3 regions of the Streptomyces sp. NPDC090442 genome follow, and region 3 is predicted to be linked to each of the others. Evidence: riboswitches for the same ligand, from Rfam matches in the RefSeq annotation. Region 3 holds a riboswitch; each other region holds the start of a gene.
The links. A riboswitch is a leader RNA that binds a small molecule or an ion and turns the genes downstream of it on or off. The one in region 3 is predicted to bind cobalamin.
Positions count from the first base shown of each region.

Region 1: linked by a shared signal. The riboswitch ahead of metE (5-methyltetrahydropteroyltriglutamate--homocysteine S-methyltransferase) and the one ahead of ACIQU6_RS19415 (ABC transporter substrate-binding protein) in region 3 are both predicted to bind cobalamin.
Region 2: linked by a shared signal. The riboswitch ahead of cobN (cobaltochelatase subunit CobN) and the one ahead of ACIQU6_RS19415 (ABC transporter substrate-binding protein) in region 3 are both predicted to bind cobalamin.

Region 1 is NZ_JBIVXW010000081.1:17,548-31,311, reverse strand. Features, by position in the region: gene ACIQU6_RS37410 (hypothetical protein) at 134-1,141, opposite strand; gene ACIQU6_RS37405 (HAMP domain-containing protein) at 1,416-3,599, shown strand; gene pgsB (poly-gamma-glutamate synthase PgsB) at 3,604-5,055, shown strand; gene ACIQU6_RS37395 (poly-gamma-glutamate biosynthesis protein PgsC/CapC) at 5,052-5,534, shown strand; gene ACIQU6_RS37390 (NlpC/P60 family protein) at 5,557-6,627, shown strand; gene ACIQU6_RS37385 (metal-dependent hydrolase) at 6,662-7,363, opposite strand; cobalamin riboswitch at 7,578-7,798, shown strand; gene metE (5-methyltetrahydropteroyltriglutamate--homocysteine S-methyltransferase) at 8,008-10,317, shown strand; gene ACIQU6_RS37375 (DUF4190 domain-containing protein) at 10,459-11,343, opposite strand; gene cpt (chloramphenicol phosphotransferase CPT) at 11,528-12,061, opposite strand; gene ACIQU6_RS37365 (hypothetical protein) at 12,216-12,413, opposite strand; gene ACIQU6_RS37360 (AfsR/SARP family transcriptional regulator) at 12,717-13,764, shown strand, end outside.
Region 2 is NZ_JBIVXW010000001.1:127,376-141,139, forward strand. Features, by position in the region: gene ACIQU6_RS00600 (M56 family metallopeptidase) at 1-209, shown strand, start outside; gene ACIQU6_RS00605 (hypothetical protein) at 409-603, shown strand; gene ACIQU6_RS00610 (LCP family protein) at 889-2,223, shown strand; gene ACIQU6_RS00615 (DUF1876 domain-containing protein) at 2,290-2,574, opposite strand; gene ACIQU6_RS00620 (DUF4097 family beta strand repeat-containing protein) at 2,828-3,565, shown strand; gene cobN (cobaltochelatase subunit CobN) at 3,685-7,287, opposite strand; cobalamin riboswitch at 7,320-7,472, opposite strand; gene cobG (precorrin-3B synthase) at 7,556-9,082, shown strand; gene ACIQU6_RS00635 (precorrin-8X methylmutase) at 9,079-9,711, shown strand; gene ACIQU6_RS00640 (precorrin-2 C(20)-methyltransferase) at 9,708-11,279, shown strand; gene ACIQU6_RS00645 (cobalt-precorrin-6A reductase) at 11,294-12,064, opposite strand; gene ACIQU6_RS00650 (cobalt-precorrin-5B (C(1))-methyltransferase) at 12,082-13,245, shown strand; gene ACIQU6_RS00655 (hypothetical protein) at 13,321-13,665, opposite strand.
Region 3 is NZ_JBIVXW010000026.1:5,170-8,877, forward strand. Features, by position in the region: gene ACIQU6_RS19410 (ferric iron reductase) at 154-870, opposite strand; cobalamin riboswitch at 901-1,071, shown strand; gene ACIQU6_RS19415 (ABC transporter substrate-binding protein) at 1,108-2,094, shown strand; gene ACIQU6_RS19420 (FecCD family ABC transporter permease) at 2,091-3,116, shown strand; gene ACIQU6_RS19425 (ABC transporter ATP-binding protein) at 3,190-3,708, shown strand, end outside.

The DNA.
Region 1 (13,764 bases), on a different contig from region 3:
CTGGACGGGCTTCACGCCAGACGCACCGCGCACCCGACAAGGGCGCGCGGTGCGCCCACGAGCGGCCGGAAACCCACCAGCCGGCGCCCCATGAGCCGACGGCCCAGCGCCCGATCGAACGGGCCCTCCGCCGTCAGCCCCGGTCCCCCACCGTCCGTCGCTCCCCCCACTCCCGGACGAGGGACTGCACGGCGGACACCGCCCGGGCGACCTGCCAGCTGTCCGTGCGGACCGAGTTGGCGAACTCGACGTGCAGGAACGGGACATGGCGGTCGGCGGCCGCCTGCCCCTGGACGTTGGTGGCGCCCTCCAGGGGGCAGGAGCGGACCCAGGCCCGGCAGACCCGGAAGGAGCGGTCGGTCAGGGCCCCCGCGAGGAGCCGGCCGTCGGCGCGGCCGACGCTGCCGACGCCGGGCGAGGCGATGACGTCGTAGTCGGAGGCGGAGTCGTCGGCGAAGCCGTGCACCTGGACGCCGGGGAGGCCGCGGGCGGCCAGTTCGTCGCAGACGGCGTCGAAGACGGTGTCGCGGCGGTGGGCGACGTCCGCCGCGCCGTCCCGCCCGGCGTCGCGGTGCGCGCCGGCGATGACCAGGACACCCCCGGGGGAGCTCAACAGCGCGCGGGCGCCCAGCACTTCGGTGTGCTGGTCGGCGACCGGGTGCGGCACCTGGACCGACCAGCGCACCGGCGCGGAGAGGTCGACGTAGACCCGGCCCCAGCCGCGGGGCGCGGGGCTCCGGGTCGAGCGGTCGGCGATCTCCGCGTACTCACGGCCCGTCGCCGCGTCGACGTGGACGGTCAACGCGTAGTCGACGGTGGCCAGTTCGCGGGTGGCCTCCGTGCGGCGGCCGTCGAGGACCAGTCCGACGGCCCCGGCCACCGTCCGCCGGTCGTCGCGGCTGGGCTGCTGATAGCCGGTGCGCGCGGAGAACACGGCCGCGTAGGCGGCGATCCGGCGGTCGAGCCGGACCGTCGGGGGGCCGCTCGGCTCCGCCGTCGCGCTCGGCCGGGGCGTCCCGGTGTCGTGCGGGGCGCGGCCGCCCGAACGGTCCGCACCGCAGCCGACGAGCGAGGTGAGCAGGGCGAACAGGACGGCCGACAGGGCGGCGAGGCGGGCGGGGGACTTCCGGTGCGCAGTCATCGCGGACCCACGATACGGGGGCTCATCCCCCAGCCCGGATCCGCCCGGTTTGGCATTCTTCAACCGATTGATCCGGAGATCAAATTCACTTTTCTTGAGGAAGTCACAACTCTTTCTTTAACCTTCGGGTCGCACGTATCCGGATGCCCCACGGCACCTCCGGCGTTCCCTCCGCAATCGGCGGATGGACGTGCGGAATCCGGATTCGTGAAAGGAGCACGGGGTGGCCGCTTCGCGTCCGAAGCGACGACACAAGGTCCGCCGGCGAGCAGACATGTCCCTCATCGGCGGGATACGTCCACCGATCGCCGTGCTGTCGGCACTGCTGTTGACCCTCGCGGGAATCACCGCGCTCACCCTCGGCACCCCGGAGAAGGTCCGGGTGCCGGAGGCCGTGCGCACCTCCCAGCAGTACGTCGCCGAGGACGCCGCCCTCGCGCTGCGCGCCTCGCTCGACGAGTCGATCACCGACCTCACCCGCACCGCCACCCTGTTCAACCAGGGCCGGCCGGCCTCGCCGGACACCGTCCTGGACAAGGTCGGCAGCGCCTACCAGAAGTGGCGCGGCACCGCCGTCATCGAGATCAGGTCCGGCAAACTCCTCGGCGCGCGCGGGGAGAACGTCCCGCTCTCCGCCATCGACCGGACCCGGCTCGACGGCCCGGACGGCCTCGCCCCACGCCTGGTGCGGCTGCCCAACGGCGAGTCCCGGCTGCTCACCCTCGCGCTGCTGTCCTGGGACGGCCGGCCGCAGCAACTGCTGATCGGTTCCAGCAGCCTGAACGTGCCGGGCGTCAGCCTCGGCGCGCACCGCGCCATCGGCGTGGTGGCCGCCGACGGGCGGGTGGTCAGCAGCCGCGGCGCGCTCGGCGGGGCCGCGGAGCGGGACCGGCTGACGTCGTTCGCCCGGACCGCGGCGGAGCGGGCGAAGCAGAACCCGCTCACGACCAAGCAGCCCGGCGCGGGCGGTTATCCGGGCGTCAGCGGCCATCTCACCGCGGACGCCCCCGACGACCGGCAGGCCGTCGCCGGCTACGCCTCGCTGGCCTCCGGCGCGCCGGACGACGCCACCGGCGCCGCCGGGCTCGGCCTGACCGTCGTCACCCAGGTCCGGGTCGCCGAGCCGGCCGGCCAACTCGCCGGTCCGGCCTTCGGCCTGGCCGCCGCCGGCGCCCTGCTGCTCATCGGCGCCCTCGCGGTGCTCCTGCTGCTCTCGACCGTCCAACGCCCGCTGATCCGACTGTTCCTGGAGAGCCGCCGGCTCACCCGGGGCGACCTGGAGCGCCCGGTGACGGTGCCGCGGTCCGGCGAGGCCGCGCGGATCGGCGCGGCGCTGGAACGGCTGCGCCGCCAACTGCGCGGCGCCCCGGCCGAGTCCACCGCCGAACCCACGCCCCGACGCCCCGGCCTCGGCGCCCGCGCCCTGCTCGCCGTCGGCGCCGTGCTGCTGCTGGCCTGGTCGGTGCCGCTGATGTTGCTGCTCAACCGGGCCGACAACGGCGTCCACATCCCGACCCAGACCGTCCGCGACCAGAAGGCGCGCACCGCGACGCTCAGCGACCGCGTGCGCCGGGCCCTCAACGAGGGCCATGCCGATCTGACCGCCGTCGCCGCCCTGATGGGCGAGGACACCTCGCCGGACACCATGCGGACTGTCCTGGCCCGCACCGCCCACGACCACCAGCGCTACGAGTCGCTCGTGGTGCGCGGCCCGGACGGCACGGTCCTCGCCCAGGCCGGCCGCGCGCCGCACACCACGCCGGGCAAGGGCCCGTCCCAGGCGCCGTTCCAGGTGAGCGGGCACGGCGGCACCAAGCCCGTCGTCACCGCCACCGCCGAGATCCCCGGCCGCCGCGGCACCGCCGTGGTGGGCGAGCTCCACATCGACTTCCTCAACGGGCTGCTCGGCCGACCGGGCCTCGGCGAGGTCCGCGTGGTCGACGCCCAGGGCCGCGTCGTCGGCAGCAACACCGGCTACCGGGCCTTCCAGAAGCTCCCTGACCACCTCGCCCCGCTGCACGCCAAGAAGGAGGCGTCGGCCGCCGTGCAGCGCGACGGCGGGCACGTCCGGATCGCCGCGGCCGCCCCGTTCGCGGGCGGCGGCGCGGCCAAGGACCTGAACTGGACGGTGGTCAGCGTCCAGCCCGCGTCCGCGCTGGACATCCCCGAGTACGCGCGGCAGAACCGCACGGTCCTGGTGGGGCTGCTCGGCGTCACGGCGGCGGCCGCCTGCCTGGGTTGGCTGCACATCGTCGTGGTCCGGCCGCTGCGCGCCCTCGCCGGGCACGCCGAGCGCCTGGCGGACGGCGACCGCAGGACCGTGCTCTTCCCTCGTCACCACGACGAGGTGGGCGCCGTCACCCGCAGCCTGGAACTGATCCGCCAGCAGTTGCAGAACCAGCAACGCCCGCGCGAGGGCGCGCCCCGCGCCTCGGCCGAGGCCGGAAGGACCCTCTGACACCGTGCGTTTCCTCTACACCGTGCTCGTGGTGTGCGGTGCCGTGCTGCTGATCGCCGGAGTGATCGAGCAGCGCCGGCACTTCGCCAACCTCGACCGCATCCCGTCCCGCGTGCTGGTCAACGGCATCCGCGGCAAGAGCTCCATCACCCGCCTGTGCGCGGGCGCCCTGCGCGGCGGGGAGCTGACCACCGTCGCCAAGACCACCGGCACCGCCGCCCGCTTCATCCACCCGGACGCCACCGAGGAGCCCGTCTACCGCAAGTTCGGCATCGCCAACGTCGTCGAGCAGATCGGCATCGTGCGGCGCGCCGCCGCCTACCGGCCGGACGCCCTGGTCATCGAGTGCATGGCGGTGATGCCCGCGCTCCAGGAGATCAACCAGTCCAAGCTGATCCGCTCCACGATCGGCGTGCTCTGCAACGTCCGGGAGGACCACCTCGCCGAGATGGGGCCGACCCTGGACGACGTGGCGCGTTCGCTGTGCCGTTCCATGCCGGAGAACGGGATCTGTGTGACGGCGGAGAAGGACCGTTTCGCCATCCTCCAGGAGGAGGCCGACGCGCGGAACTGCCAACTGGTCTACGCCGATCCGGACACCGTCACCGACGAGGAACTGCGCGGCTTCAGCTGGTTCACCTTCAAGGAGAACGTCGCCATCGCGCTCGCCGTCGCCGAACTCCTCGGCGTGGAGCGGCGCACCGCGCTCCAGGGCATGTACGACGCGCCGCCGGACCCCGGCGTCCTCTCCGTGGAGCGGTACCGCACCCCCGAGGGCAAGAGACTCCGCTTCGCCAACGTCTTCGCGGCCAACGACCCCGAGTCGACGCTGATGAACATCAACCAGCTGCTCGACCTCGGCGCCGTCCACCGCCCGCTCAACGTGGTCATCAACTGCCGCCCGGACCGGGTCGAACGCAACGGCCAGATGGGCGAGTTGATCCCCGCCCTCGACCCGGAGCAGGTCTTCGTCATCGGCCACCCGGCCAAGTCCGCCATCGACGCGATCCCGGCCGCCTTCCGGGACCGGGCGGTGGATCTCGGCGGGGACCGGCGCGATCCGGAGGAGTTCATGGGCCAGTTGCTGGACCGGCTCGGCCCCGACTCCTCGCTCGTCGCCATCGGCAACATCCACGGCCAGGGCGAGGTGCTGCTGGAGCACCTCGCGGAGCTCGCCCCGGACGAGGAGGCCGCCGACCGCGCCGACGGGGGCGCCACCGCACCCGACGAGCCGGGACCGCGGTACGCCCCGCACCTCGACCCCTACCAGCACTACCCCCAGGCGCGCGAGGAGCGGTACGCCGCCGCGCCGCACCGGCCCTCGCACCCGGCCCCGGGCGGACCCGAAGGGCTCGAACCGGCCCGGGTCCGGGGCCCGTTCGAGCCCCCGGTCCCGCCCGCGCGCCCCACCGACGACGCCCCGCAGTGGCACACCCCAGGAGAGCAGCACCGTTGATCCCCTCCGTCCTCACCCCCGAGATCGCCGCGATCGGCATCGCGATCGGGCTGCTCTTCTCCCTGGTCTGCTACCTGACGACCAACCTCTCCCCCGGCGGCATGATCACCCCGGGCTGGCTGGCCCTCACCCTCGTCGAGGACCTCCAGCGCGCCGCGATGGTGCTCGGCGTCACCGTCCTCACCTACCTCGGCACGCTCCTGATGCAGCGGTACGTGATCCTCTACGGCAAGCGGCTGTTCGCCGCGGTCGTGCTGCTCGGCGTCACCCTCCAGGCGACCGTGATGATCGTGCTGTCCATGGAGTTCCCGCTGATGTACGCGAACCAGACCCTCGGCTTCATCGTGCCGGGCCTGATCGCCTACCAGTTGGTGCGCCAGCCCAAGGGCCCCACCCTCCTGGCCACCGGCTCGGTGACGCTCATGGCCTATGTCGTCCTCACCGCCGGAATCCTCCTCGGCGTCATGCCGTCCGCTTGACCCCTCCCCCGGAGCCCACCGCATGCCCCCCAAGAAGCGCCCCCTGCTGCACACCGCGACCGTCCTGACCCTCCTGGCCGGCAGCGCCTACCTCACCGTGGAGCTGCGCAAGGACGAACAGGACAAGGCGCCCCGGGCCCAGGCCGTCACCGACACCCCGCTCAACGGCTCCGCCTCCGGCGAGCAGCGCGGGCAGACCTGGGAACGCCTGAAGAACCCCGACCGCACCGTGCTGCGCGGCGCGGGCGGCCAGGTCCTGGCCACCTTCACCGACCGGTCCCGCACCGCCACCCTCAAAGGCCCCTCGCGCACCTTCAGTGAGTCCGAGAACACCGCGACCAAGGTGGTCACGGAGGACTGGGTGCGTCTGATGCCCGAGGCGTGGCGCGCCGGCGCGGAGAAGGAACGCTGGTTCCAGGAGTGGTTCCGGCGGTACCACGACAGCCGGGAGGACGACCTCTTCGCCGTCGCCTTCCAGTACATCACCGGAGCGCCCGCCAAGAAGGACGAGCGGGGCGTCGTGTACGCCGGCGACGCCAAGTTCGGCCCGGTCAACCCCGACCTGGCCAAGCACCGCGGCACGCCGCTGCTCGAACAGTCCGACTTCTTCGACTACTTGGGCATCCCGTACACCTTCCGCGACGGCACCGCCAGGAGCCCGGAGACGGCCCGCTACCGCGCCGTCGACTGCTCCGGCTACATGCGGCTGGTCTTCGGCTACCGGGCCCGCTACCCGCTGGCCCCCGCCGACGGCAGGGGCGACGGCCTGCCCCGCACCGCCAACGGGATGGGCCGCTCCCAACTGGGCGCCGAGATCATCCCGTTGTCCGGTCCGGCCCCCTGGTACGAGCGCCCGCAGAACATCGACGTGCTCCAGCCGGGAGACCTGGTCTTCTTCAAGATGGACCACCACACCGGCAACCGCCTGGACCACGTCGGCCTGTACCTGGGCCCCGACACCGAGGGCCACAAGGTCTTCCTCTCCAGCCGCAAGGAGGTCAACGGCCCGACCATCGGCGACAAGGGCGGCGTGTCCCGGCTCGATGGCAACGGCTTCTACGCCCAGCTCCTGCGCAACGCCAAGCGCCTCTGAGACCGGGGACGTTGCGGCCCGACAGGGGCGGCGGCTAGCTGATGGAGTGCGGGGACAGCGCCGTGAACCAGAGCAGGACGACGGTGGCGACACCCATGATCGGGGTCAGTATCTCCGTCTCCACCTTGTTGCCGCTGTGCTTGATGAGGACGATCTCGTAGCGCGTCTTCAGCGGCCACAGCCACGGCGCGCCCATCTTCGTGATGGAGTCGCCGAGCAGGTGGGCCAGACAGCCGAGCCCGATGGCGTACGGCAGCCAACCGGGCGCCGACGGGATGAACTTGGCGATGACCCCGGTCCCTATCCCGGCCATGGCGACGATCGTCGCCCAGGCGGAGAAGCCGTGGCCGGGCGGGCAGAGGTTGAGCGCGCGCACCGCGAGGGCCAGCAGGAAGAAGGTCATGCCCAGGGTGAAGGGCCGGCCCAGGTACGTCACGCCGGCCCAGCTGCCGAAGGTCATCAGTGCCACGAAGAACAGCGAGTGGGTGGCGTGGCGGTGCCCGCCGGAGATCCAGGCCACGAACCGGCACAGGATCTTGGAAACCGGGCCGAGGAAGTTGGCGATGGTGCCGTCGTGGTGGTCCAGGTCGGGCAGGAGCGCGGCGCCGGCGCACAGCACGGTGCCCATCAGGATCTCCTGGGGCATCAGGTGGGTGTGCATCAGCAGCGGTGGCAGGAACGGCGTGGTACCCGCGAAGAGCAGCGCGCCGCTCACCGCATGCGAATGACCCATCATGGTGCGTCGTCCTCCCCGTATGTGGCGCGTCGTTGACGCGCCCTCAGCCACGGCGGAGACGGTACCAGCGCGATCACGGCGGCGGCGCCACAGGGCGGCGAAGCGCGACCGCGGGTCGTTACCCCTCCGCGCCCCGTTCAATCCCGACGGGCACTTGTCCCATCTCACCATCCGAATGCTGGACGACATCCAGCGCGTCACGGCTCCGCACCGTAAGGTGACCGGTGCAGCTGGTTCGCCCCGTCCGCCAGGCGGGAGGCGTCGCAAGAGGGAACCCGGTGAGAATCCGGGACTGCCCCGCAGCGGTGAGCGGGAACGACCGCCGTCATACGCACTGGACCCACCCGGGTCTGGGAAGCGACGGCCACTAGGTGCCTGGTGAGACACGAGGCGCGCCCGCGAGTCCGAAGACCTGCCAACTGCCCGCGTGCGGACGATCCGTGCACGGTTTCCCGGTGACCTTCGAGGGCGGGTCGGGAGCACCCCGGACACCGCCCGGGGAGCAGGCACCAGACGGTGCCCGTGTCGCGCGCCATGCCATGCGCCGCGCCATACGGGCCGCCGCATCCGGTGCGTTCCGTCACCCTTCGCGCTCTCGTCCCGTTCCCGGGATCTCAGGGATTCATCTCGCGAAGGAGATCTCCGTGACCACCAAGTCCGCAGCCGCGGCAGCACGGGCCACCGTGTACGGCTACCCGCGTCAGGGCCGGCACCGGGAACTGAAGAAGGCCATCGAGGGCTACTGGAAGGGCCGGGTCACCGCGGACGCACTGCGCGCCACCGCCGCCGAACTGCGCCGCACCACCTGGCAGGAGCTGGCCGAGGCCGGCATCGACGAGGTCCCGACGGGCGACTTCTCGTACTACGACCACGTCCTGGACGCCAGCGTCATGGTCGGCGCGGTCCCCGAGCGCCACCGCGCGGCCGTCGCCGCCGACCCCCTGGACGGCTACTTCGCCATGGCCCGCGGCACCCAGGACGCCGCGCCCCTGGAGATGACCAAGTGGTTCGACACCAACTACCACTACCTGGTCCCCGAGTTGGGCCCGGACACCGTCTTCTCGGCCGACTCCACCAAGCAGGTCACGGAATTCAAGGAGGCCCTCGCCCTGGGCCTGACCGCCCGGCCGGTCCTGGTCGGCCCGGTCAGCTACCTCCTGCTCGCCAAGCCGGCCCCCGGCGTGGCCGACGGCTTCGACCCGCTCACCCTCCTCGACCGGCTGCTGCCGGTGTACGCCGAGGTCCTCGCGGACCTGCGCGCGGCCGGCGCGGAGTGGGTGCAGCTCGACGAGCCCGCCCTCGTCCAGGACCGCACCCCGGCCCAACTGAACGCCGCGGAGCGCGCCTACCGCTCCCTGGGCGCCCTCGCCGACCGACCCAAGCTGCTGGTCGCCTCGTACTTCGACCGGCTCGGCGACGCCCTCCCGGTGCTGGCCAAGGCCCCGGTCGACGGACTCGCGCTGGACTTCACGGAGGCGGCCGCCGGCAACCTCGACGCCCTCGCCGCCGTCGGCGGCCTGCCCGGCAAGCGCCTGGTCGCCGGCGTCGTCAACGGCCGCAACATCTGGGTCAACGACCTGGAGCGGTCGCTGTCCGTGCTCGGCACCCTGCTGGGGCTGGCCGACCGGGTCGACGTGGCCGCCTCCTGCTCCCTGTTGCACGTCCCGCTCGACGCGTCGCTAGAGCGGGACATCGAGCCGCAGATCCGGCGCTGGCTCGCCTTCGCCCGCCAGAAGACCGCCGAGCTCGTCACTCTCGCCAAGGGCCTGACCCGCGGCACCGACGCCATCGCCAGCGAACTGGCCGCCAACCGCGCCGACCTGGCGTCCCGGGCCAGCTCCCCGATCACCCACGACCAGGGGGTGCGGGGCCGCACCGCGGCGGTCACCGAGGCCGACGCGCGCCGCTCCCAGCCGTACGCGGAGCGGACCGCCGCCCAGCGCGCCCATCTCGGCCTGCCGCTGCTGCCGACCACCACCATCGGCTCCTTCCCGCAGACCGGCGAACTGCGGGCCGCTCGCGCCGACCTGCGCGCCGGCCGCATCGACACCGCTGGCTACGAGGAGCGCATCAGGGACGAGATCCGCGAGGTCATCTCCTTCCAGGAGAAGACCGGACTGGACGTGCTGGTCCACGGCGAGCCCGAACGCAACGACATGGTCCAGTACTTCGCCGAGCAGCTCACCGGCTACCTCGCCACCCGGCACGGCTGGGTCCAGTCCTACGGCACCCGCTACGTCCGCCCGCCGATCCTGGCCGGCGACATCTCCCGTCCCGAGCCCATGACGGTCCGTTGGACGACCTACGCCCAGTCGCTCACCGAGCGCCCGGTCAAGGGCATGCTCACCGGCCCGGTCACCATGCTCGCCTGGTCCTTCGTCCGCGACGACCAGCCGCTCGGCGAGACCGCGCGGCAGGTCGCCCTCGCCCTGCGCGACGAGGTGCGCGACCTGGAGGCGGCCGGCACGTCCGTCATCCAGGTCGACGAGCCCGCGCTGCGCGAGACCCTGCCGCTGCGCACCGCCGACCGCCCCGCCTACCTGGACTGGGCCACCGAGGCGTTCCGCCTCACCACCGCCGGGGTGCGCCCGGACACCCAGATCCACACCCATATGTGCTACGCCGAGTTCGGCGACATCGTGCAGGCCATCGACGACCTCGACGCCGACGTCATCAGCCTGGAGGCGACCCGCTCCCACATGCAGGTCGCCCGCGAACTCACCGCCCACGGCTACCCGCGCGAGGCCGGCCCCGGCGTGTACGACATCCACTCGCCCCGGGTGCCGAGCACGGAGGAGGCGGCGGACCTGCTCCGCATCGGCCTGCGGGCCATCCCCGCCGAACGCCTCTGGGTCAACCCCGACTGCGGGCTGAAGACCCGCGACTGGCCCGAGGTCCGCTCCTCCCTCGAACACCTCGTCACCGCGGCCCGCACGGTGCGCGCCGAGTTGTAGACCGCACCCGCGGAAGGACGCAGAAGAGCGCGCCCGCCCCGGCAACCTGGCCGGGGCGGGCGCGCTCCCGTCTGACGTCATGCCACCCCCTTGAGGGGGGAGTTGGCATCGGTCGGAGTGACGTGTGCGTGGGGTGATCGGTCAGGAGGTGGGACCGCTCCAGTACGCGTCGTCCCACTCCAACGCGTCCGGGGTGAACTCGACCTCCATCCGGTCGGCCGCGTCGGCCGGCAGCGAGAAGGCGTACTTGCCCACCACGTCCTTGCCGGGGAGGACGTACCCGGTGATGACCTTCTGTCGCCCGCTCCCGTCGATCACCAGCTCCGCCGACGCACCCTTCGCGTCGTTGACGTCGGGCAGCCCGGTCTCGACGGAGATCCGCTTGCTGCTGGTGTTGACCACGGTGACGGTGACCTGGACGGCCTTGTTCCCCTTGGCGTGCCCGTTGGCGAACGCGTCCGGCTCGAACGGCTCGGGCTTGGCGACCGTGACCTTCAGCCCGTTCTCGAAGGTGTACGGCTCGCCGAAGGACAGGTGCCGGGCCTTCTCCTCGGCGGCCGCCGACTCCTCGGCCGCCTTCTTCTCGGCCCGCTGCTCGGTCTTGACCTCCTTGATGCGCGTAGGGGCGTCATCAACCAGCACGGCGGTGAGCACCGCGCTCGCCACCGCCGCGAGGAGACCGAAGATGCCGAGGACGAGGCCGGCGATCGCCATACCCTTGTTGGTCGCCCGGCCGGAGCGCGCCTGGCTCAGCCCGACGCCGCCGAAGATCACGGCCAACACCGCCGGCACCCAGGACATCCAGAACAGGACGATGAACACCCCGAGGGCGCAACCGACCAGGCCGAGCACCAGGGCCGCGACGCCCATGCCGTTGCTGGGCTGCGCCACCCCGACCGCCCGCACATAGGGCGCCCGCGGCGGCTCGTGGGTGACACCCTCCGCGCTCGGCGGGGCCCACGGGTCGCGGTCCGGCGACGACGGTTCCCCGGACGCGGGACCGTCGGGAGAGACGGGCGTGGTCATGCGGATTCCTTCAGCCAGGCAGTTCAAGTCAGTTCAGGTCACCTCATTCGGTGAATTTCCGACCCTACCAGGAGTTTTACTCTTTTATTACTTCTCGCTCAGCTCCCGCTCAACTCCCCTGCGCCCCTGGGGTGTTGCGCACCCGCGAAGGAAGTCGAGCGCCCCCACCCCACGCCCCTCACCCTCACGTCACCTGCGCGGCGATGATCCGCGCGCACTCCATGGACTCGGCGCGCGCGGTGTCCACCTCCAGGTCGTAGACCATGCCCCGGTGCACCGCCTCGGCCTGGGACGCGGCCATCCCGACGATCCGGTCACCCCGCGCCACCTCGCGGCCGGCGGCAACCGCACCGTCACACCTGACGCCCACCCACAGCACCCGCAGCTCCCCCAGCACCTTCTGCCACCGTCGTTGGGAATCCGCTCCCGCGAGAAACACCTCGTCGAGAATGATCCGGGCGCCCGCCCGGGCCATCGCGGCGACCCCCTCGGCCCAGGCCGCCTCCACCGCCCGGAACTCCGACCCGACGACCACCTCACCGTCCGGCGCGAACGCGATGCCACCGCTCGCCGCCCGCATCGACGCGGGCATCGCGGCCACCAGCGCGTCCGTCCCGAGCGCCAGCCACGGTTCCGGCAACACCGCCTGCAGGCACCGCACGATCCCGGACTTCCCCGAGCTGGAACCACCGTTGAGCACGATCACCTGAGTCAGCACGGCGACACGGTAGTAGGCGGCACGGCACCACCGAAACGGATTTCCTCCGGCTCGGGGGCGCACACCCCAACCGCCAGCCCGCCCGGCATGACGGAGGCGGCGGAAGTGCGCGCCCACGGCCGTATCCCCGCGCCTACCGGCGCTCAGCGACGCGTCAACTCGCCGCGGTGAGCGCGTAGTACAGCGCGTACAGAATCGCGGGGAGCGCGCCGACCAGGCCCGTGATGGCCGTGATGACCACGGGGAGTCGGCGGGTGGACCGCAGCGTCTTGGCCAGATAGCCCACGAGAACGAAATAGGCCAGGGCGACAACCACCCCGGCCAGGACCCACGGTGGACCCAATGCGTGCATGACAGCTCTCTTCTCTTGTGCGGACGTGCCCAGCCCGGATCAGCGACACGCGCGGCGGAGCGTCCGTACACGGCTCGTGGCATGGTGAGCCCGAATCGCTTGCGGCGACGTGACGTTGGAGGGGACAGTAGTCCAAGTGGCCCTCGGTGGGCCAGAGTTGAGAGAACGCACAGGAGGAGCAGGGCCCGGGGATGCCGCCCCGGGATCCACTGCCCTCGTCAACTCCGGGCTGGGCAAGCCGAAGAGACTGTGTGAGCGACAAGCCTCTCACCACCAGATATACGATCCATATACGTACCCTCGATGGCGATGTACGGTTGCCGGGAGGGGGTGACGGCGATGCCGGAGACGCAACTCCGCTTCGCCGTGCTCGGCCCGGTACGGGCCTGGCGCGGCAACGAGCCCCTGCCCGTCGGCAGCCCACAGCAACGCGCGCTGCTGGCCGCACTGTTGCTCCGCCGGGGCGGCATCGCCACCATTCCGGAGCTGGTCGACTGCCTGTGGGGCGACGAGCCGCCGCACAGCGCCATGCCCGGCATCCGTACCTACGCCTCGCGGCTGCGCAAGGCGCTGGGACCGGAGGTGGTCGTCAGCGAGTCGGGCGGCTACGGCATCCGGGTGCCGGACGCGTCGTTGGATCTCCGCGAGGCCGAGCGGTTGGCGGAGGAGGCGGAGCGGGCGGCGAGCAGCGGCGACCGGGCGTCGGCACACCGACTGATCTCGGCGGCACTGGACCTGTGGGAGGGCGAGCCGCTGGCGGGGGTTCCCGGCCCGTTCGCGGAGATCCAGCGGACGCAACTGTACGAGTGGCGACTCCACCTCACCGAAGAGCGACTGGAGTTGGACCTGGAGGCCGGTCGTCACTCCGAGGCAGTCACCGAACTCACCGCGCTGACCGCCGCGCACCCCCTGCGCGAGCGCCTGCGCGAACTGCTGATGCTCGCCCTGTACCGCAGCGGCCGCCAGGCGGAGGCTCTGGCCGTCTATGCGGACGTCCGAAGGTTGCTCTCTGACGAGTTGGGCGTGGACCCCCGCGCCCAACTGTCCGAACTGCACATGCGCATGCTACGGGCCGACCCCGAGTTGTCGAGGCAGGCCCCACAGGAGCCGACCACCGAGCGCGCCGGACTCCCGCGTCCAAGCCAACTCCCCGCCCCCGTACCCGACTTCACCGGCCGCTCGGCCGTGGTGCACCAACTCACCGAAGAACTACAGGCCGCGCAGCTCGACGGCGGATCCCTGATGGCGGTCTGGTCGGTAGCCGGCCTCGCCGGGATCGGCAAGACGGCCCTGGCCGTCCACGTCGCACACGCCGTACGGGAACACTTCCCGGACGGCCAGCTCTACGCCG
Region 2 (13,764 bases), on a different contig from region 3:
AGTTCGCGTCACCCGAACCGGGGCCGGTACCACGGCGGGTGGCGGCGCTGCTCGGGCCGGTGCCGTCGGCCCGCACCTGGCCGCCGGCGCTGACGCCGGCGGGGCTGGCCGCGCTGGTCGCGGCGGCCGGCACCGCGGCCTCCGCGCTCTCCTCGTTGAACGCCGCGGTAGCTCTGTTCCTCGTTCTGAAGGCAGCAACGCCGTGGTGAGTGCACACTGATCCCGGGCTCTCCAGGTCGCCATGCCACGGACATAGTCTGTGATCCGTAGCACACCAACCAACTTCTACAGCGTTGTAAAAGTTGCCGGTAGGGTTGCGGCTGACATGCGCAACGGGCGCTGCCGGAGGGGGAGATGGCGACGAGGTGCGGACCCCTGACCTGGGACAGCCCGCCTCCAGAGGCGGAGGTGCGATGGGTCTATCAGCCGGTCGAGGTCCAATATCCCGACGGTGCCTGGGAGTTGGGCCGGATCAGCGCGTGGTGGACGGACGACGCGGGCGAGACCTGGTGCCTGCTGCGCACCGTGCCCGGCGGCAGCAGTCCGCAGTGGCTCCGTTACGACCCGGAATCCGTCCGGCTGTTGCCCACCGAGGGCATCTGAGACACCGGTGCGGGCCGCCGCCCCACGGCCCGCTGCGTTCGCCGTTCCCGCCGTTCCCGGCATCCGGTGGCGCACCCTCCCCCGCACCCGCATTCACCTCCACCCGGCAAGACCAGTTCCAGAAGGACCATCGGCGTGCATGACAGGCAGACGCACAAGCAGGCGGCCCGGCGGGGCGACGGCAACCGGGGCGGCCGGGCCGCGGCGGAGGGCGGCCGCGCCGAGCGCCGGCGGTCGGGCCCCGGGCGGCGGGCCGGCGGCTCCCGCAAGGCCGGGAAGGCCCGGATGACCCGGCGCGGTCGGATCGTCGCCTGGGTCGGCGGGGTGCTCGGCGTCATCCTGCTGGGCACCCTCGGAGCCGGCGCCTGGGTGTACCAGCACCTCAACGGCAACATCCACGGCGCGGACGTGAACAGCGAACTGGGCACCGACCGGCCGGTCAACCTCAGCCCCGGCTCCAAGAACATCCTGGTCGTCGGCTCCGACAGCCGGGCCGGCACCGGCGACAAGTACGGCAGCGGCCTGACCACCATGCAGTCGGACACCCTGATGGTGCTGCACATCGCGGCGAACCATAAGTGGGCCACCGCGGTGTCCTTCCCGCGCGACTCCTGGGTGCGGATCCCGGAGTGCGACAAGGGCGACGGCGGAAAGTCCACGCCGCACCACTTCAAGATCAACGAGGCGTTCTCGATCGGCGGGCTCAGCGGCGACGTCCGCAAGGCAGCGGCGTGCAGCATCAAGACCGTCGAGAAGAACACCGGGCTGCGCATCGACCACTTCGTCTCGGTCGACTTCCAGGGCTTCAAGGGCATGGTCAACGCGCTGGACGGCATCGAGGTCTGCCCCAAGCAGGCCATCCACGACAAGAAGGCCCACCTCGACCTGGAGGCCGGGTGCCAGACCATCAAGGACGAGAAGGCGCTCGGCTACGTCCGCACCCGCTACAGCGTCGGCGACGGCTCCGACCTCGGACGGATCGGCCGCCAGCAGGAGTTCATGAAGGCGCTCGCGGCCAAGGCACAGTCCAAGCTGACCAGCCCGACCGACCTCTACGGCTTCCTGGACTCGGCGACCAAGTCCCTCACCACCGACCAGGACCTGGCCGGCATCAAGCCGCTCTACGACCTCGCCGCCACGGTCAAGGACATCCCCTCCGACCGCCTCACCTTCCTCACCGTGCCGACCTACCCGCGCGAGGCGGACGTCCCCACCGACAAGGCCAACGTCATCTGGCAGTACCCGCAGGCCGGCGAGTTGTTCGGCGACCTCGCCCACGACCGGGAGGTCGGTGCCGAGGGGAAGCAGAAGTTCGCGGAGGCCGCCAAGAACCCGATCACCGCGCACTCGGTCCGGGTGCGGGTGCTCAACGGCACCACCCAAACCGGCCTCGCCGGAGTGGGCGCGCAGAAGCTGCGCCAGCTCGGCTTCACCGTCGTCTTCACCGACAACGGCAAGCCCACCGACAAGACCACCATCACCTACCCGCCGGCCCTCAAGGCCCAGGCCGAGGTGCTCGCCGCGCGACTGCCGGGCGTCAAGGCGGTGGAGTCGGCGCAGGCGACACCGGGAGCCGTGACGCTGACGGTCGGCCCGGACATCTCCTCGATCGAGAGCTGACGCGCGGCGCCCGGGCGGGCCGGCCCCGTCGGCCACCGTCCGCCCGGGCGCCGCGCTCCCCTTTCGTCAGGCGTGCAGCCGCTCGACGGGGCGGGCGGTGTGCACCTCGATGTCGTGCGCGGCGCGGCTGAGGAGCTGATGGCTGAGGTCCGACAGCGCCCGCGCCACCGACAACTCGTCCCCGATGGCGGGGACGTTCTCGTCCGCCGGATTGCACTTGGCGGTTCCCTCGCCGACGATCTGCCCGCCCTCCTTGCCGCGCAGCCGGGCCTCGCACCGCACCTCGGTCCCGGCCTCGACGATGCTGATCTCGGCGTTCCACGTCTTCCTACGCTCACCCGTGCCGGTCACCGGAAGCCTCCTCCTACCGCAGGGGAACAGTCCCGACCACTTCAGCGTCGCACCGGCTCCCAGGGGTCGCACCCGGAAGCCCGCACCCGTCTCTTTGCGGGGGATAGCCCCATGGTCGGGCGGGCCGCGGGCTGCCTAGAGTCTTCGTCATCCAGCCCGGAGCGGCGGCCGGCACGCCGTCCACCCGGGCTCGGGACACGGGGCGACGGGCACCACCCGGAGCCGTGAACGGAACGGATTCCGGGGGGATTTCATGCACAGGAGCGTCCGCTTCATCGGGACGGCGGCGCTGGCCGGGGCCGGGGTACTGGCCCTCGGCGCGTGCAGTCTGGTGGCCGGCAAGACCTTCTCCGACGACGCCACGCTGTCGCAGAAGATCACGTCGGTACGCGTGGACACCGGCAACGGCGGCGTGACGCTGCACGGCGGCAAGGGCGGGGACGCCGTCGGCGTGCACCGCAAGGTCACCTACCCGGGCGACAAGCCGCAGGGGCCCACGCACAAGGTCGAGGGCGGGACGCTGGTGCTCGGCGGCTGCGGCGACGGCTGCTCGGTGGACTACACCGTCGACCTGCCCGGCACCGTCCCGGTGACCGGCGGGACCTCCAACGGCTCGCTGAGCCTGTCCAAGGTGGCCGCGGTGCGGGTGACCACCAGCAACGGGGAGATCGACCTGGACGGGGTGTCCGGGCCGGTGAACGTGCGCACCAGCAACGGCGCGATCACCGGAAAGGGCCTGGCGGGCAAGGGCGTCGAGGCCAGGACCAGCGACGGCGAGATCAACCTCACCACGACCGCCCCGCAGAACGTCCGGGCCGAGACGTCGAACGGCGCGCTCACGGTCACCGTGCCGGACACCCCCTACCGGGTGTCCGCGCAGACCGGCAACGGCGCCAAGCGGATCGGCGTCCATGACGACCCGGCCGGGCCGTACCGGCTCGATCTGAGCACCGACAACGGAGAGCTTCGCGCCCGGACCGCGGGAAGCTGAGGCCGGCCTTCGCCCAACGGCCCCAGCGGCAGGGAGAGTTGCGGAGCGGCCGCGCTCATCCGACGTGCGCGGGGCGGTGTTTCACGTGAAACACCGCCCCGTCGCTCCGTGCCGGACCGTCAGTCCTCGCCCTCCAACTCGCCCTCGGTCTCCAGGAAGGCTTCCCGCAGCGCCGCCAGCGTCTCCGCGTCCGGCTTCTCCCACATGCCGCGGGACTCCGCCTCCAGCAGCCGCTCGGCGATGCCGTGCAGCGCCCAGGGGTTGGCCTCCTGGAGGAAGGCGCGGTTCTCCGGATCCAGGACGTAGGTCTGGGCCAGCTTGTCGTACATCCAGTCGGCGACGACTCCGGTGGTGGCGTCGTAGCCGAACAAGTAGTCCACGGTGGCGGCGAGTTCGAAGGCGCCCTTGTAGCCGTGGCGGCGCATCGCCTCGATCCAGCGGGGGTTGACGACCCGGGCGCGGAAGACCCGGGAGGTCTCCTCCACCAGCGTCCGGGTGCGGACCGTCTCCGGGCGGGTCGAGTCGCCGATGTACGCCTCGGGGGCCTTGCCCTTGAGCGCCTTGACGGTGGCGACCATCCCGCCGTGGTACTGGAAGTAGTCGTCGGAGTCGGCGATGTCGTGCTCGCGGGTGTCGGTGTTCTTGGCGGCCACCGCGATGCGCTTGTAGGCGGTCTCCATCTCCTCCCGGGCCGGGCGGCCCTCCAGCCCGCGCCCGTAGGCGTAGCCGCCCCAGACCGTGTAGACCTCGGCGAGGTCGGCGTCGGTGCGCCAGTCACGGGAGTCGATGAGCTGGAGCAGGCCCGCGCCGTAGGTGCCGGGGCGGGAGCCGAAGATCCGGGTGGTGGCGCGGCGTTCGTCCCCGTGCGCGGCGAGGTCCGCCTGGGCGTGGGCCCGGACGAAGTTGCCCTCGGCGGGCTCGTCGAGGCCGGCGACGAGCCGCACCGCGTCGTCGAGCAGGCCGATGACGTGCGGGAACGCGTCGCGGAAGAAGCCGCTGATGCGGAGGGTGACATCGATGCGGGGACGGTCGAGCTCGTCGAGTGGGATGGCCTCCAGGCCGTTGACCCGGCGCGAGGCGTCGTCCCACACGGGGCGGACACCGAGCAGCGCCAGCGCCTCGGCGACGTCGTCGCCGGAGGTGCGCATCGCGCTGGTGCCCCACAGGGACAGGCCCACCGACTGCGGCCAGTCGCCGTTGTCGTCGCGGTAGCGGGCCAACAGCGAGTCGGCGAGCGCCTGTCCGGTCTCCCAGGCGAGCCGTGACGGCACCGCCTTGGGGTCGACGGAGTAGAAGTTGCGGCCGGTCGGCAGGACGTTGACCAGGCCACGCAGCGGCGAGCCGGACGGGCCGGCCGGGACGAAGCCGCCGTTCAACGCGTGGACCGCGTGGTCGAGTTCGGCGGTGGTGGCGGCCAGCCGCGGGACGACCTCCCGGGCGGCGAAGTCGAGGATCGCGGCGACCGCCTCCGGGTGGCCCTCGGCGACCCGGGAGACCGCGGCCCGGTCCCAGTCGACGTCCTCCATGGCCTGGACGAGGCCGCGGGCGACGGCCTCGGCGTCGTCGGCCGCGGTGCGGGTGGCGGCCGACTCGTCCAGCCCGAGCGCCTCGCGGAGCCCGGGCAGCGCGGAGGTGCCGCCCCAGATCTGCCGGGCGCGCAGGATGGCCAGGACGAGGTTGACCCGGGCCTCGCCGGCCGGGGCGGCGCCCAGCACGTGCAGGCCGTCGCGGATCTGCGCGTCCTTGACCTCGCAGAGCCAGCCGTCGACGTGCAGCAGGAAGTCGTCGAACCCGTCGTCCTCCGGGCGCTCCTCCAGGCCGAGGTCGTGGTCCAGCTTGGCGGCCTGGATCAGGGTCCAGATCTGCGCGCGGATGGCGGGCAGCTTGGCCGGGTCCATCGAGGAGATCGCGGCGTACTCGTCGAGCAGTTGCTCCAGGCGCGCGATGTCGCCGTAGGAGTCGGCGCGGGCCATCGGCGGGACGAGGTGGTCGACCAGGGTGGCGTGCACCCGGCGCTTGGCCTGGGTGCCCTCGCCCGGGTCGTTGACCAGGAACGGGTAGATCAGCGGCAGGTCGCCGAGGGCCGCGTCCGGGCCGCAGGCGGCGGACAGGCCGGCGTTCTTGCCGGGCAGCCACTCCAGGTTGCCGTGCTTGCCGAGGTGGACCATGGCGTCGGCGCCGAAGCCGCCGTCGGCGGCGGGTGTGGCGATCCAGCGGTAGGCCGCCAAGTAGTGGTGGGAGGGCGGGAGATCGGGGTCGTGGTAGATCGCGATCGGGTTCTCGCCGAAGCCGCGCGGCGGCTGGATGAGGATCAGCAGGTTGCCGCGGCGCAGGGCGGCCAGCACGATGTCGCCCTCGGGGTTCCGGCTGCGGTCGACGAACATCTCGCCGGGCGGCGGGCCCCAGTGCTCCTCCACGGAGTCGCGGAGCGCCTGCGGCAGCGTGGCGTACCAGCGGCGGTAGTCGGCGGCCGGTATCCGGACCGGGTTGCGGGCCAACTGCTCCTCGGTCAGCCACTCCTGGTCGTGGCCGCCGGCCTCGATGAGGGCGTAGATCAGCTCGTCGCCGTCGCCGGACGCCAGGCCCGGGACCGGCTCGGTGCCGAAGTCGTAGCCCTCGGACCGGAGGCGGCGCAGCAGCTCGACGGCGCTGGCCGGGGTGTCCAGGCCGACCGCGTTGCCGATCCGGGAGTGCTTGGTGGGGTACGCCGACAGCACCAGCGCCAGCCGCTTCTCGGCGGCCGGGATGTGCCGCAACCGGGCGTGCCGGACGGCGATCCCGGCGACCCGGGCGGCCCGTTCGGGGTCGGCGGCGTAGACCGGGAGGCCGTCCTCGTCGATCTCCTTGAACGAGAACGGCACGGTGATCAGCCGCCCGTCGAACTCGGGCACGGCGATCTGCGAGGCGGCGTCGAGCGGCGAGAGCCCCTCGTCGTTCGCCTCCCAGTCGGCCCGCGACCCGGTCAGGCAGAGCGCCTGGAGGATCGGCACGTCCAGGGCGGCCAGCGCGCCGGCGTCCCAGGACTCGTCGTCGCCGCCCGCGGACGCCTCGGCGGGCTTGGTGCCGCCGGCCGCCAGGACGGTGGTCACGATGGCGTCGACCCCGCGCAGCTCCTCGATCAACTCCGTCTCGGGGGCGCGCAACGAGGCGACGAAGAGCGGCGTCGGCCGGCCGCCGGCCCGCTCGATCTGGTCGCAGAGGTCGTGGACGAAGCGGGTGTTGCCGCTCATGTGGTGGGCGCGGTAGTAGAGCACGGCCACCCTCGGACCGGTCGCCTCCGAGGCGGGACGCTCCAGCGGGCCCCAGGACGGCGCGGCCGCGGGCGGCTCGAAGCCGTGGCCGGTGAGCAGCACGGTGTCGCTGAGGAACCGGGCCAGTTGGTCGAGGTTGGCCGGGCCGCCGTGCGCGAGGTAGGCGTGAGCCTCGGCCGCGATGCCGACCGGGACCGTGGACGCCTCCATCAACTGGGCGTCGGGGGCCTGTTCACCGGTGAGCACGACGACCGGGCGGTGCTGGTCCGCGGCCAGCAGCACGTCCAGGCCGTCCTCCCAGGCGCGGATGCCGCCGAGCAGGCGGACCACGACGAGGTCGGTGCCCTCCAGGAGCCCGGGGAGTTCGGCGACGTCGAGGCGGGCGGGGTTGGCGAGCCGGTACGGCACGGGCCCCGTGGCCGCGCGGGCGCTGAGCAGATCGGTGTCGGAGGTCGACAGCAGCAGGATCACGGCGCAGCCCTTCCTCGGGGATTCCACGCCCCGGGTGGTCGTATGGACGGCGGGAGTTCCTGGCTCACCCGGCGCTGGCCGGGTTCACAGTGGCGGGACCGCGCCGGATTCTCACCGGGCTTCCTCCCTTGGCGCCGTCGCTGGCGTCCGGCGGGTCAGCCGACCCGCCGACCTGCATAGTAAGGGCTGCGGCCGGGCCGCGGGAGCGCGCCTGGAGGGGCCGCCCGTACGCCCCCCTCGCCCCGGTTCCGGGATCCGACGCGTAGGTATGCTCGCCGCCATGCCGCCCTCCCCCTCTCGACGCCCCGACCGGGCCGGACCGCCCGTGCGGGACCGCGGTGACGCCTGCCCGGGAGCGCTGCGGCTGCACTCCGCCGCCGACGGCGAACTGGCCCGAGTCCGGCTGCCCGCAGGGGACTTGACGGCAGACCAGGCCCGCGCGCTGGCGGACGCCGCAGAGCGCCTCGGCGACGGTCACCTCTCGCTCACCTCCCGCGGCAACGTCGAACTCCGCGGCCTGCCCGACGACTGCGCCGACCGCCTGGCCGCCCTCCTCGCCGACGCCGGGCTGCTGCCGTCGGTACGTCATGAGCGGATCCGCAACGTACTGGCCTCGCCGCTGGCCGGGCTGGACCACCACACCCCCTCCGACGTGCGGTGGTGGGCCCGGAGCCTGGACGCGCTGCTGTGCGCGAGCGAGCCGGCGACGGCCCTTTCGGGCCGTTTCCTGTTCGCCCTCGACGACGGGCGGGGCGATGTGGCGGGGCTCGGCGGCGATGTGACCTTGCTCGCAGAATCCGGCCGACGGGCTCCGGCGGGCACCGCGTTCGCGCCGGGGGCCGCGTCCGGGCACGGGGCGTTGCTCCGCGTCGGTGCGGACCCGGCGGCGCTGCGGATCGCGGCGGACGACGTCCCGCGGGCGGCGCTGATCGCCGCCGAGACCTTCCTCTCCGCCGCGGCGGAGAGCGACAGCGGCGCCTGGCGGGTCACCGAACTCCCCGCCGCGCGCCCGCTCACCGTCCACGACGTGCGCGGCGCACTGCGGGCCGCGGGCATCACCGCCGAGCCCGCCACATACCCCGCGGCGCCCGGCCCGCGGCCGGCGGTGCCGTACGCCGATGCCACCGTCCCCGGCCCGGTCGAGGGCCCGGACGGCCGCCGCGCCCTGGTGGTCCTGGCGCCGCTCGGCCGGCTGACCGCGGCCCAGTGGCGGCTGCTGGCCGAGGTCGCCGCGGCGGACGGCTCCGGCGCGCTGCGCCTCACGCCCTGGCGCGGCATCGTCGTCCCCGGCCTGCCGGCGAGCGCGGCGGACCGACGGCTGGGCGAGCTCGCCGCCGCCGGTCTGGTCACCGACCCGGCCTCCCCGTGGCGCGGGGTCACCGCCTGCACCGGCCTCCCCGGCTGCGCCAAGTCCCTGACGGACGTGCGGGGGGATGCGTCGGCCGCCCTCGCCGCGGGCCGGCCCGTCCCGGCGGACGGGTCCACCCCGCCCGTCGGCCCGCCTGTCCACTGGTCGGGCTGTGCACGGCGCTGCGGGCATCCGCACGGCGCCTGGATCGACGTCCTGGCGACGCCCGACGGATACCGCACCACCGCCGTGCGCCCCAACTCCCCCGCCCCGACGGATGTTTCACGTGAAACGCCCCGACCGAGCGCCGTTTCACGTGAAACACCACAGGACCCGGCTTCCCGCGTACGGGCCGAACCGGCCGCGGACACACGGGACTTGGCACCCTCCGCCGACGCCCCACGCCCCCCTTCCACCCCTCAACCCACGACCCCGAGGCTCAAGTGACCGCGTTCGACTACGAAAAGGACGGGGCGGCCATCTACCGCCAGTCCTTCGCCACCATCCGCGCCGAGGCGGACCTGTCCGAACTGCCCGCCGATGTCAGCCGGGTCGCGGTCCGCATGATCCACGCCTGCGGCATGGTCGATCTCGTCCGCGATCTGGCCTTCACCCCGGGCGTCGTGGCCAGTGCCCGGGCCGCGCTGCGCGCCGGTGCGCCGATCCTGTGCGACGCCACCATGGTGGCCAGCGGCGTGACCCGCAGGCGACTGCCCGCGGACAACGAGGTGCTGTGCACCCTCGGCGATCCGGCCGTTCCGGAGCTGGCCGCCCGGATGGGCACCACGCGCAGCGCCGCCGCGCTCGAACTGTGGCGGGACCGGCTGGAGGGCGCCGTGGTCGCCTTCGGCAACGCCCCCACCGCCCTCTTCCGGTTCCTCGAAATGATCGAGGAGGGGGCGCCGCGCCCCGCCGCCGTCCTCGGCATCCCGGTCGGCTTCATAGGCGCGGCCGAGTCCAAGGACGCGCTGATCGGCCACCCGTCGAAGCTGGAGCACATCGTGGTGCGCGGGCGGCGCGGCGGCAGCGCCATGGCCGCGGCGGCGCTCAACGCCCTGGCGAGCGAGGAGGAGTGAGCGTGCGCGAGCAGCAGTCCCACAGCGGCGCGCCGGACCAGCCGGCCGCGCACTCCCCGCGGCACTCCGCCGGGCGCCTCTACGGCGTCGGCCTCGGCCCCGGCGACCCGTCCCTGATGACCGTGCGGGCGGTGGAGGTCATCGCCGAGGCCGATGTGGTGGCGTACCACAGCGCCCGGCACGGCCGCTCCATCGCGCGCTCCATCGCCGCCCGGCACCTCCGCCCGGACCACGTCGAGGAGGCCCTGGTCTACCCGGTCACCACCGAGTCGACCGACCACCCCGGCGGCTACCGCGGCGCCCTGGACGAGTTCTACGAGGCGGCGGCGGCGCGGCTCGCGGCCCATCTCGACGCCGGCCGCACGGTCGCGGTGCTCTCCGAGGGCGACCCGCTCTTCTACGGCTCGTACCAGCACATGCACAAGCGGCTGGCGCACCGCTACCCCACCGAGGTCGTGCCCGGCGTCACCTCCATCAACGCCGCCGCGGCCCGGCTGGGCACCCCCCTCACCGAGGCCGACGAGGTACTGACCGTCCTCCCCGGCACGCTGTCCGAGGAGGAGCTGACGGCCCGTCTGAGCGCCACCGACTCCGCGGTGGTGATGAAGCTGGGCCGCACCTTCCCCACCGTCCGCCGCGCCCTGGAGCGCTCCGGCCGGATGCCGGAGGCCCGCTACGTCGAGCGCGCCACGATGGCCGGGGAGCGCACCGGCGCGCTGTCCGACGTCGACGCCGACAGCGTTCCGTACTTCTCCGTCGCGGTCGTCCCCAGCCGCATCGCCACCGCGACCGAGGAGCCGGAGCCGGCCGCCACGGACGCCGGCGAGGTGGTCGTGGTGGGCACCGGGCCGGCCGGGCCGCGCTGGCTCACCCCGGAATCCCGCGGCGCCCTGGCCGCCGCCGCCGACCTCGTCGGCTACGCCACGTACCTGGACCGCGTCCCGGTGCGCCCGGGCCAGCGCCGGCACGCCTCCGACAACAAGGTCGAGTCCGAGCGCGCCGAGTTCGCCCTCGACCTGGCCCGCCGGGGCCGCCGGGTGGCGGTGGTCTCCGGCGGCGACCCGGGCATCTTCGCGATGGCCACCGCGGTCCTCGAAGTAGCGTCCCGGGAGCCCTACCGCTCCGTCCCGGTGCGGGTGCTGCCCGGTGTCACGGCCGCCAACGCCGCCGCCGCCCGCGCCGGCGCCCCCTTGGGCCACGACTACGCGGTGATCTCGCTCTCCGACCGGCTCAAGCCCTGGGAGGTGATCGCCGAACGGCTGCGCGCGGCGGCCGCCGCCGACCTGGCGCTGGCCCTCTACAACCCCGGTTCCCGCAGCCGCACTTGGCAGGTGGCCAAGGCCCGGGACGTCCTGCTGGAGCACCGCGCGCCGGACACCCCGGTCATGCTCGCCCGCGACATCGGCGGCCCCGAGGAGTCGCTGCGCACCGTCCCGCTCACCGACCTCGATCCCACCCAGGTCGACATGCGCACGATCCTGCTGGTCGGCTCGTCACAGACACAGCGGGTGCGGCGCGACGACGGCACGGAGGCGGTCTGGACGCCGCGGCGGTACCCGGAGCGCTGACCCCTCACGGGGCGTCAGCCGAGCAGCGCCCGCACCCACTCCACCGCCGCGTCCGGTTCCGCGGCCACCGGCACGCCCTCCGGGACCGGTGGCCGCTGGACGACCACCACCGGCACCCCTGCCTCCCGGGCGGCGGCCAGCTTGGGCGCGGTCGCCGCGGCGCCGCTGTCCTTCGTCACCAGGACGTCGATGCGGTGGCGGCGCAGCAACTCCCGTTCCCCGTCGAGGGTGAACGGGCCGCGGTCCAGGAGCGTGGTCATCCGGGGCGGGTGCGGGGGCTCGGGCGCGTCCACCGACCTGACCAGGAACCACTGGTCCGTGAGGTGGGCGAAGTGCGCCAGCCCCATCCGGCCGGTGGTCAGGAAGACCCGGCCGCCGAGCGCGGGCAGGACGGCGGCGGCCTCGGCGAGGGTGGGGACCGGGTGCCAGACGTCGCCGGGCTGCGCGCCCCAACCGGGGCGGCGGAGCGCCAACAGGGGAACATGGGCGCAGGCGGCAGCCCGGGCCGCATGGAAACTGATCGTGCCGGCGAAAGGATGGGTGGCGTCGATGAGCGCGTCCACCGCGTGCTCCCGCAGCCAGCGGGCCAGGCCCTCGGGGCCGCCGAACCCACCGATGCGCACCTCCCCGGCGGGCAGCCGCGGCGCCGCCACCCGACCGGCCAGTGAACTCGTCACCCGCACCCCCGGCTCCGCCGCCAACGCCGCGGCCAGCCGGCGGGCCTCCGTGGTGCCGCCGAGGATCAACGCATGGCGGACGGAGTCATGGACGGGTGCGGACGACATGAGCGGCGGGATCCTCCGTGGGTGAAACGCAACCGAAGGGTACGGGAGGCCGCAGCGCACAGCTCGCGCACACCGGGCTGCGGCACGGGTGGACCACCGGGGCGTGCGCGACCGCGGCCGGCACGGCCGCCTACACCGCGCTGCTGAGCGGCGAGTTCCCGGACCCGGTCACCATCACGCTGCCGAAGGGGCAGACGCCGGCCTTCGCACTCGCCGTCGAGGAACTGACCGCCGCCGGGCCGGAACCTGCCACCGCCATGGCCGGGGTGGTGAAGGACGCCGGGGACGATCCCGATGTGACGCACGGGGCGCTGGTGCGCGCCACGGTACGGGCGCTGCCGGCCGGGACCGGCGTGGTCTACCGGGCGGGCCCCGGCGTGGGCACGGTCACCCGCCCCGGACTCCCGCTGGACGTCGGCGAACCCGCCATCAATCCCGTACCGCGCCAACTGATCCGGGAGCATCTGACGCGGGTCGCGGAGGCGCACCGCGGACCCGGCGCGACCGCGGACGTCGAGGTCACGATCTCCGTCGACCACGGCGAGGAGATCGCACGCAGCACCTGGAACCCGCGCCTGGGCATCCTGGGCGGGCTGTCGATCCTGGGGACGACCGGGATCGTCGTGCCGTACTCCTGCTCGGCGTGGATCGACTCGATCCGGCGCGGGGTGGACGTGGCCCGGGCCGCGGGCCGGCGGCACGTCGCCGGCTGCACCGGCTCGACGTCGGAGAAGGTCGCGGTCGCCCTGCACCATCTGCCGGAGGACGCGCTGCTGGACATGGGGGACTTCGCGGGGGCGGTGCTCAAGTACATCCGCCGCCACCCCGTCGACCGGCTGACGATCTGCGGCGGCTTCGCCAAGCTCTCCAAGTTGGCGGCCGGGCACCTGGACCTGCACTCGGCACGGTCCCAGGTGGACAAGGGCTTCCTGGCCGAGCTGGCCCGGCGCGGCGGTGCCGACGAGGCGCTGGCGGAGGCGGTGGCCGGCGCCAACACCGGCCTCGCCGCACTCCAGTTGTGCACGGCGGCCGGCGTTCCGCTCGGCGACCTGGTGGCGGCCACGGCCCGGGACGAGTCGCTGGCCGTCCTGCGCGGCGCGCCGGTCGCGGTCGACGTCGTCTGCATCGACCGGGCGGGACTGGTGGTGGGCCGGGCGGAGCCGCGGGGGCCGGGTGCCTAGCGCGGCCGGCGCTGGAGGTTTCACGTGAAACCCACGCCGGCCGGCCAGGACCCGGCCCCCGCCGTACGCCGCTCGTCACATCCGCGGCAGCATCTCCCCGGTGCCCAGGCCGTCCTCACGGCCGGTGCCGCTGGAACGCCCCATCTCGTCCGCGCGCCCGGCGCCGCGACCGAGCTTGTCCTTACGCTGCCCCTTCCGGCGTTGGTCCTCGCGGGCCCGATCCATCCGGTCCCGCACACAGGTGGCGTCCCCGCCGGTGAGCGAGCCCAGTGCGGTCCCAAGGGCACAGGCGACCATCTGGATGGGGCTGTCCTTCAACCGGGGCTGGTTGTCCTTGCCGTTGGCACTGGCGACAGTGCTACCGGTGAGGGTCAGTAGGGTCGCGGCGACGACCGCGCCGGCGGCCATTCTGGTACGCATCGTGGACATGCTCCTTTAGCGTCGGATCCCCCTGGGTGTCGACGCTTCCTTACCGGCGTCCGAGGTCGGGAAAACAGACTTTCACCCCGATGCGGTCAT
Region 3 (3,708 bases):
CGAATCTGGTCTGCCCCGTCGTTGCAACGTAGCGCCGGCACTCAAAAGCAGGGCAAACGGACGGTCAGGTTTCGTCCAGGAGACGCGGTGGACTACCGTCATCGACGTTCGACGATGATCGATGCCGGGTGCCGGCGGTCCACGGCCCCGGAGTCACCGGTCGCGGCCGCGCAGCACGCAGTCCCCGCATGGCGAAACGCCGGACTTGCGGTGGTAGAGGCAGCAACTCAAGCGCCGATAGCCGAAGTTGGGCCGCGGCGAACCGGGTATCCAGGTGCCCAGTCCCGCATGTCGGTCGTGCTCGGTGAGTGCCGCGCCCAGCTCCCGGGCCCGTTCCGTCAGGTCGGGACGGGCCGCGGTCACGGCGCCGAGCGCCTCGGCCACCGTGGACGCGGAGTTGCCCCACAGCACCCGCGGGGAGATCGGCAGCAGCTCCCGCAGCCCGTCCGCGACCGGCTCCAGCAGGCGCAGGCCCCGTGCGTACACCGCGGCCGGTGTCGCGTCGCGGTGCACGGCGGGCCGGGCGCAGTGCAGCGGCACCGCGCCGCCCGGCGCGGGGAGCCAGGCAAGCGTGTCGGGGGAGAGGTCGAGCAGGGCGTCGTGGCAGAGGTGGGAGCCGATCAGCGGGGACCAGACCCGGGCCGCCAGGCCCTGGAACATCACCGAGGTCGCCACCCGCCGTTCCACCGGGGCCAGGCGGTGCGCGACGCCGTCGACCCGGTCGGCGAGCGCGACGCGGTCGGTCGCCAACTCGGCCCAGGGGCGGGCCTGGAAGGGAACCGCACCCGTACCGACGTCGAAGAAGCGGCCGAGGCCGGCGAGTTGCGACAGGATCCGCGGGGCGCGGTCGGTGTCGGGGGAGGCAGCCATGGCCGGACATCCTGTCACACGCCAGGAAAACCGACCCCTTAGAATGTCGGCGGATGCCAGGAAGCCGGTGCAAATCCGGCGCGGTCGCGCCACTGTGACCGGGGAGCGAACCTCACCAAAAGGCCACGGCCGCAAGGCGGGAAGGCCGAGGGGAGCGTTGATCCGGGAGTCAGGAGACTGGCCCACTGCCGTACCCCGACTCCGGCCCGGTTCCGGTGAGAGGATCTCCCCTTCGTCATGCGCATACGCGTGCTTCCCGGCCTGGCCGCGGCCCTCAGCCTGCTGCTGGTGGCCGGTTGTGGCTCCGCCACTTCCCAGACCCGCCCGACCTCCTCGGCGCCCGCCGCCAAGGGCTTTCCGTACACCGTGCACAACTGCGGCGTCACCACCACCTACCAGCGCCCACCGACCCGGTCGGTGACGCTCAACCAGCACGCCACGGAGATCATGCTGGCGTTGGGACTCCAGAAATCCATGGTCGGCACCGCCTACCGCGACGACACCGTGCTGCCGCAGTACCGGGCCGCCTACGACGGGATCAAGGTGCTGGCCAAGCGGTACCCCGACGAGGAGACGCTGCTGTCCGCCGAACCGGACTTCGTCTACGGCGGTTTCGCCAGCGCCTTCGACCAGTCCCAGGGCCGCGGCCGGCCCACGCTCGGCAAGGCCGGCATCGACACCTACCTCAACATCGAGAACTGCCCCGGCGGACCGGTGACCCAGGAGACCGACGACCGCGAGATCCGCACCATCGGCCGGATCTTCGGAGTGCCGGACCGGGCCGAGAAACTGATCGCCTCCCAGCACCGCACCCTGGACGGCGTCGCGTCCCGACTGGCCGGCACCCAACCGGTCAGGACGTTCGTCTACGACAGCGGGGAACAGACCGCGTTCACCGCGGGCGGCGCCGGCATCGGCAACGACATGGTCAAGCGGGCCGGTGGCGGCAACGTCTTCGCCGACCTCAAGAAGACCTTCGGCAACGTCTCCTTCGAGCAGGTCGCCCAGCGCGCCCCCGAGGTCATCGTGCTCTACGACTACGGTGACACCCCGGTCTCCGCCAAGAAGGACTTCCTGCTCTCCCAGCCCGCCCTGAAGGACGTGCCGGCCATCCGTCACCAGCGGTTCGCCGTACTGCCGTTGAGCTCGACGGTGTTGGGCGTGCGGGTGCCGGCGGCCGTCGAGACACTGGCCCGGCAGCTCCATCCGGACTCCTTCCGGTGACCCGATTCCGGTACGGGGCGGTGGTGGCCGGCCTGGCCGTCCTGCTGCTGGCGGCGGCCACCTGCGCGGTCGCGCTCGGCTCGGTCGCGGTGCCGCCCGGGGAGGTCTGGCGCATCCTGGCCCACCGGGTCGTGCCGTCCCTGGTCGACGCCGACTGGCCGCGGGTACGGGAGACCATCGTGATGGACGTCCGGATGCCCCGGGTGCTGCTCGGCGCCACGGTGGGCGCCGGACTGTCGGTCTGCGGCATGGCGCTCCAGGCACTGGTCCGCAACCCACTGGCCGATCCCGGCCTGTTGGGCATCTCCTCGGGCGCCGGCGTCGGCGCGGTCCTGGTGGTCGTCTGCGGCGTCACGGTCTTCGGCCACTACTCGGTCTCCGCCGCCGCGTTCCTGGGCGGACTGGCGGCCCTGCTGATCGTCTACGCCCTGGCGCGGGCCGGCGGACGGATGACCACGGTCCGCCTGATCCTCGCCGGCGTCGCCACCGGACAGGTCCTGTCGGCCGTCGCCAGCTTCCTGATCGTCACCTCCGACCAGGCGCAGAAGGCCCAGTCGGCGCTCCAGTGGATGCTCGGCGGACTGGGCGGCACCGGCTGGGACGCCCTGTGGCTGCCGGCCGCCGTCGTACTGCTCGGCACCGTCGCCCTGTTGGGCACCGCCAGGCACCTCAACGTACTGCTGGCCGGTGACGAGGCAGCCGCCGCACTGGGGTTGAACGTCGGTCGCTTCCGGGCCCTGCTCTTCGTCCTGTGCGCCCTGCTGACCGGGGTCATGGTGGCGGTCAGCGGAGCGATCGGCTTCGTCGGCCTGATGATGCCGCACATCACCCGGCTGTTGGTCGGCGCCAACCACCGCCGCGCCCTGCCCGTCGCCGCGCTGCTCGGCGCGGTCTTCCTGATCGGTGCGGACCTGCTCGCCCGTACGGTGATCAGCCCCGAGGAGATCCCCGTGGGCATCGTCACCGCCCTGGCCGGCGGTCCCACCTTCCTGTGGCTGATGTACCGCAAGGGTCTGGCATGAGCGAGCACAGCGAGCGACTCGTGGGAAGGTGCGCGCCTGGCGCGTGCGACGGCGAGCGAAGGGAGGTTTCGGCATGAGCGAACTGCGCATCGAGTCGGTGACCGTCGAGGTGGCCGGCCGCACCCTGGTCGACGGCGTCTCGCTACGGGCCGGACCGGGCGAGGTGGTCGGCCTGGTCGGTCCGAACGGAGCGGGCAAGTCCACCCTGCTGCGCACCTGTTACCGGGCCCTGCGGCCGAGCTCCGGCCGCGTCCTGCTCGACGGCACGGACATCCGGAGCCTGCCGGCCCGCCACGTCGCCCGCACGCTCGCCGCGGTACTCCAGGAGATGCCCTCCGACTTCGGCCTGACCACCCGGGACGTGGTGGCGATGGGGCGCGCCCCCTACCGCCGGGCGTTCCAGGCGGACGGCCGGGACGACACCGAGGCCGTCGACTCCGCGCTGGCATCCCTGGGCGTCGCCGAACTGGCCGACCGACGCTTCGACCGGCTCTCCGGCGGTGAGAAGCAACGCGTGCTGATCGCCCGGGCATTGGCCCAACAACCGTCGGTCATGGTGCTCGACGAGCCGACCAACCACCTGGACCTGCGC